Regions from separate parts of the Bacillus sp. JZ39 genome, predicted to be linked through region 2. Evidence: predicted binding sites of a transcription regulator. Region 2 holds the regulator's gene; the other holds the start of a gene.
The links. Region 2 encodes LexA, which represses DNA repair genes until DNA is damaged. Its sites were predicted from a motif close to CGAACATATGTTCG; they were not measured.

Region 1 (3,210 bases), 1.3 Mb from region 2:
CTTATCCAGCCCGTCTGAAACCGATCCTAGCTGGTTATCAATATATAAATCTTTGATTTTTTCACCAGTCGGCTGCGTAATGGTCATAACAGAGTCAACATGATCAACTTTCTCGATCGCTTTGCTGATATTTCCTAGATAAGGGATTGTATCAGCTGTTGTAAGATCTTTGTCTCCTTTTACGACAACATTGATCGGGAACGCTTTTCCTTCCCCGAATCCATCCTTAATGGCCTCGAGAGCTTTTATAGATTTATAATCGCTGCTGATTTCCGCAGTTGAGTCGAATGAAATCTGGTCATCATAGGTCAAGATGAACGGAAGCGTAATCACCACCGTGATGACAATGAACAGAAACGGACGCGCAACGGAGTGTCTGCCGAGAAACGCCCATAGTTTGTTATCACTATGTGACAGCACTTTCTTAGAAGGCCAGAATAATTTTTCACCCAGCGTCACCATAAATAATGGCAGCAGTGTGTAGAGGATGATCATTAAAATTCCCACACCGACTGCTACCCCTACTGCGGATTGGAAAATCGCAAACTTCGCAAATCCTAAGGCGGAAAATCCGATTAATACCGCGAATCCGCTGATAAATAAGGTTTTTCCCCCTGTGCGGTAAGCGATAAGCGCCGCTTCTTTTTTATCATGCCCGTTTGCCAATTCTTCACGGAATCGTGTAAGAAGCAGTATGCAGTAATCTGTTCCAATGCCGAACAGGATCGCGACTAAGAAGGTTTGCGTAAACGTCGAGATTGGAAAATCAACATTGTATACAAGGATGCCCAGTATGGATTGACTGATCAGATAAGAAAAACCGACAACCACAATCGGGATAAAAGGCGTCACAACAGATCGGAACACGATCAACAGTAAACCGATGATCAGGCAGACTGTAATCACTTCCGTTTTCTTAAGCCCTTCCTCTGAGCTGTGAGCGAAATCCTGGTTGATAAGGGAAGCTCCTGTAATATATGCGGTCAAATCATCAGGAACGATTTGATAAATCTCGTCCGCAATTTTTTCCGCCTTTTTATCAGAACCTGTAATCGTGACAGGCATGAGAACGGTTTTCTTGTCTTTCGACATCAACTGGTCTTTGACTTCTTTTTCCGCTGACAGAGGAGATGTTACCTCTTCTACACCGTCGATCTTTTTAATTTTATCGATCATTATCCGAAGCTGATTCTCTGTTTCTTTCTTTAGAGCATGGTCTAATGTAAAGACGACACTGATCGAATTATTGTCTTCTCCCGCTTGTTTTAAAATGGCGTTTGCTCTTTCTGAAACGGCATCAGCGGGAAGCTGGGCCTGCCCCTTTTGATTGGCCAGCTCCGTTAAGTTCGGAGAAAACAAACTCAAAACGACGGTAAGTGCTAATACTATGGCTGCAATTGCCCACTTGAATTTGATGATTGCTCTCATTCGGCAGAATCTCCTCCTTTAAATTTGCTTTTTAAAATGGTGAATATCTCGATGATGGAATGTAAGTGTTCCTCATCTATATCATCGATCAGCGGTTTGAGCGCGTTAAAGATGGCAGAATCTAATTCTTCTAGTATGTGTTCACCACTGGGTGTAATGTTAATAAGCTTAGAGCGCCTATCACTTTTTTCCGGACAGTCGCCCCATTGAACCAATCCCTTTTCGAGCAGCTTTTTCAGTCTGTTAGAGATCGCGCTCTTATGTACATTTTGGTACATGGCCAGGCTGCCGGGAGATGTTGGGCCCTTGACTTTTAAAATTTTCAACAGGTCTGCCTGTTCCCTTGAGATATGCTTGAAGACATCCTGATTGATTTCACGATGCACAAATTCTGTCCCTTCAAGCAGGACTTCCACAAACAGGTTTATCGCCTGACATAGCTTTTGTTCATTCAATATCTTCCCCTCCTCATTATAGTTTACCCCGCTAAACTTTATGTTCAATGTCAATTAGTTTATTCCCCTAAACTATATATGTCAACAAATTTTATTCACGAGCACTCTACATAAGAACGCACGTTCGTGTATAATGGAAGCTATACACACGAAAGGGGGAATTTTAACATGTCAGATTTGGCATTCAAATTGTATGAATATAACGTCTGGGCCAATCAACAAATATTCAACCGATTAAAAGAGCTTCCAAAAGAGGTATACCATCAAGAAATTCAAAGCGTGTTTCCGTCAATATCCCATGTATTGTCTCATGTTTATCTTTCTGATCTCGGCTGGATTGAAGTGTTTTCCGGCAATAACTTGAGCGATGCTTTGGCTTTAGCTGAACAGCTTAAAGAACAGACAGAGGCTAAAGAAATAGAGGAAATGGAAGACCTTTTTCTGAGGTTATCCGAGCGCTATATACTATTTTTACAGCAAAAAGAACAGCTCAATAAGCCACTCCAGATTCAAAATCCCTCAAGCGGAATCATGAAAACAACTGTTTCCGAACTGCTTCCCCACGTTGTCAACCACGGGACATACCACCGCGGCAATATCACAGCAATGCTGCGGCAGGCAGGCTACGCATCCGCACCGACAGATTACGGGCTCTACCTGTTTATGAAAAAAACTGAAAAAGCATAAAAAAGCGGCTCCCTAAATGGAGCCGCTTTTTTCGGGAAATAGTCCAAATCACATTAAAATTCTTTTCATCAATCCTTTTTTAGTAAAAAAGATAGAAATTTTAGTGTTATAATAATCATTAAAAATAGATTGCTGACTCAATAAACAATTTTCAATGGAGGAACACATAAAGTGACAGACGACATGACGAAAGACAATATAAATCAGCAAACGTTGCAGAGAGGCTTGAAAAACAGGCATATCCAGCTCATCGCCATCGGCGGAGCCATTGGGACAGGCTTATTTCTCGGCTCGGGCAAATCGATTCATTTTGCCGGACCTTCGATTTTATTTGCTTATATGATCACAGGGATCATTTGCTTTTTAATTATGAGATCGCTGGGTGAACTGCTGTTATCAAACTTGAACTATCACTCTTTTGTGGATTTTGTACAAGACTACCTAGGCGATATGGCAGCATTTATCACCGGCTGGACATATTGGTTCTGCTGGATTTCCATTGCGATGGCTGATCTGACAGCAGTCGGGCTCTACACTCAATATTGGCTCCCGGGTGTGCCGCAATGGGTGCCTGGCTTAATCGCTCTAATTATTTTACTGATTATGAACCTGGCGACAGTCAAGCTGTTTGGAGAATTAG
Region 2 (3,210 bases):
TATTCCTCTTATATTAGTGAAGTTTGTTATTTCTTTTTTCTCTTTTTAGCTTTTCTGGTGTTACATCATTGCCTTCTGGGTCAATGATTTTCACGCTTTTTAACGTGTTCTTCATAGAAGAACGAAAACCTTTCAAGTACTCTTGACGGAGCTTTTGCTGTTCGGCTTTTTCTTCTTCTGTAATAACGCCAGCTTTAGCTTTGGCAGCAAGTTCATTAATTCTGGCAATTTTCGCGTTTGAAATCATGTTAAACTCCTTTATTGCATTTTGTCTATATAGTACTAGATCAAAAAAAGTTTTACAACTGATTCACTCTGCTGTCTCTTCATTCTCTATGTATTCCTGAAAACGCCGGTGAACGGTTGCTTTAGAGACATCATAGCCAAACCCTCTTAGGGTAGCCGCGATTTCAGCAAACGTCAGTTTATTCGCTCTCAGGCGGACGATCTCTGAGATTGGCACCTCTATTTTTTCTTTTCCACTGTTCCCATGTTGGTTTTTTAAGTTTTTTTGCGGTTTAAAACCGTTTTTTACTGCACGTTTCATTCCCCGTCTGATTTTCATGTTGTGAATCTTTCGCTGATACTCTTCCACAATGCTGACGATTTCCAAGACCATTGAGTCAGCCTCCGATAACTCCAGTTCACCTCTATGAGCCGTTGTATAGACTTTCACACCTTCTCTATAAATACAATGGAGCAGTGCGATTTTTGCGTTTCCCCGTCCGAGCCTTGTCTCATCCTGAACCAAAATGACATCAATATCAGCGTTCTTAATCTCATCAAGCAGCTCAAATACACCATCCCGATCCATTTCATATCCGCTGGCTTTTTCTGAAATCACTTTGACCACTTCCATGCCGTTCTCCGCTGCAATGGCCGTAAGCTCCTCCTCCTGCCGTTTTAATGACGTTTCCTGCTGTTCTTTATTTGTGCTTACACGGGCATAAATGAGTGCTTTCATTTTATCTCTCTTTCCTCTCTATCTTACAGTTGCTAATTCATATGCATCCTGATGCTTCTTTTTCAATGGGATCACTAACTCATCACCCGGCTGGATATCAGAGGTTTGAAGTTGATTTTTATCAGCTACCCATTCAATAAAATCATTTTTGTTTATCTTTTTTGTATCGGCTACCTGATCAGCAATTGACCAGAGTGTGTCGCCTTGCTGGACTTCTATTTTAACATACTGATTAAGCTCTTGGTCGCTGCTTGTATATGACAGCATAAGGATAACCGCGCTCAAAATCACTGTGAACAGACCGACAAAAATAATAGATTCTTTACTCATGATCATAACCTCCAACAGGAATGTTTGTTCGCATTTTTATAATTTCAGTATATACGAACAAACGTTTCTGTCAATTGTTTTTTCGAACCTATGTTTGTACTGTAAGGAAAATCATGCTATAATCTTCTTAAAATCGACGTTTTGAGGTGCGAAAAATGACGAAGCTATCAAAAAGGCAACTTGATATCCTCCGTTTTATTAAAGCAGAGGTTAAATCAAAAGGATATCCGCCTTCCGTGAGAGAGATCGGAGAGGCTGTCGGGCTTGCGTCCAGCTCTACTGTCCACGGCCATTTGGCCCGCTTGGAAACAAAAGGGCTGATCAGACGGGATCCGACAAAACCAAGAGCAATAGAAATTCTTGATGAAGAAGTAGACATTCCGCAAAGCCAGGTCGTTAATGTACCAGTCATCGGTAAAGTCACGGCGGGATCTCCTATTACTGCAGTAGAAAATATTGAAGAATATTTTCCGCTCCCTGACCGCATGGTTCCTCCAGACGAGCATGTATTTATGCTGGAGATTATGGGAGACAGTATGATAGATGCTGGTATTCTCGATAAGGACTATGTCATCGTTAAACAGCAAAACACAGCGAACAATGGGGAAATTGTAGTTGCGATGACAGAAGATGATGAAGCAACTGTAAAACGATTCTATAAAGAGGATACACACATTCGCTTGCAGCCTGAGAACCCAACGATGGAACCTATCATTTTGCAGAATGTCAGCATTCTAGGGAAAGTGATTGGCGTGTTCAGAACCGTCCATTAATCTATTGATCTATCAGATGCATGAAATAACCCCCTTTTCCTTTACGGAGAGGGGGTTTGTTGTTCAAAAAAAGCAGGCTCGCCCTGACTTTTGGGTGCGAGCCTGAATAGGAGGAAAAAGAACATCATGTTTACACCATAATTATCCACCAAACAATTGTTGAAGTCAAGAAATTTTCTTTCCTTCAGGAAACTTTTGTTCAAAATATGTACGTTTAGAATATTAGACGCTATCTTCTTAAAAACGTTTCATTTTTTAGGTCGTGGAAGGATGCGGTTTTATATTTATTAAAGGGCGAGGCAATTGATATAACTGAAAATTTAGTACATAGTTTAGGTAGTTCAACACTCTGTTAAAACAGCTTGCTTTCTTCATATAAAATGTAATATGTATTTCAATTTCACCTGCACCCAATCACTTGTGCAGTTCAAAAGATATGGCATCGTTGAACTAATCGGGTAGAAACCTTCCCCAAACATAAAGTCTCCACCAACACCCTTCTTTAAATTTAACCTTATATGAAATATGGTGTGTGATATCAAAAGGCCGTTTCATCATAAAAGTGCATATGGTTTTTTTCTTGTTTGTAATATCGAAGCCTGTCTAGAAGGGTTCCGGTATGAAATTCAAATTTGTGGCCGTCAGGGTCGGTAAAATAAATTGATTTTCGATCGCGTTCATCTCGTTCTCTGCCAGGCAGAATATTGACATGAAGTCTTTTTAATTTAGCTGATACCTCCTCAAATTCATGATCTTCAATTGTAAAAGCAATATGGGTATAAGAAAGCTTAATGTCATTTCTCGGGATGTCTGGTTCTTCATTAAGCGCTAGCCAGATGCCGTTCATGTCAAAATATGCAGTTGTTCTTCCCTTTACCAAAAGCTTTGCATCAAACACTTTTTGATAAAAATCAATCGATGTATCCAAATGCGAAACTGAAAATAACAAGTGATTGATTCCTTTTATCTCCACAAATCATTCCCCCCTTGAAAGCTGATCATCCACATATACGTCTTTTTTCATAAGAAAGTTTCATACTGCTGAAAAAAAATACCAGTGTAAACAAAAACGGACTGTTTAAAATAGTAACATGACCATTATGAATGGTTTTGAATTGCATTATTTATCATTTGTTTACGCCC

Region 1: the regulator LexA is predicted to act here: its motif matches at 1,997-2,010, upstream of dinB (damage-inducible protein DinB).

The regions. Positions count from the first base shown of each region.
Region 1 is NZ_CP096389.1:582,696-585,905, reverse strand. It holds gene M1D65_RS03050 (MMPL family transporter) at 1-1,428, opposite strand, end outside; gene M1D65_RS03045 (MarR family transcriptional regulator) at 1,425-1,883, opposite strand; gene dinB (damage-inducible protein DinB) at 2,052-2,570, shown strand; gene M1D65_RS03035 (amino acid permease) at 2,742-3,210, shown strand, end outside.
Region 2 is NZ_CP096389.1:1,885,775-1,888,984, reverse strand. It holds gene M1D65_RS09565 (DUF896 domain-containing protein) at 14-247, opposite strand; gene M1D65_RS09560 (YneB family resolvase-like protein) at 311-964, opposite strand; gene yneA (cell division suppressor protein YneA) at 983-1,300, opposite strand; gene lexA (transcriptional repressor LexA) at 1,450-2,067, shown strand; gene fosB (metallothiol transferase FosB) at 2,606-3,040, opposite strand.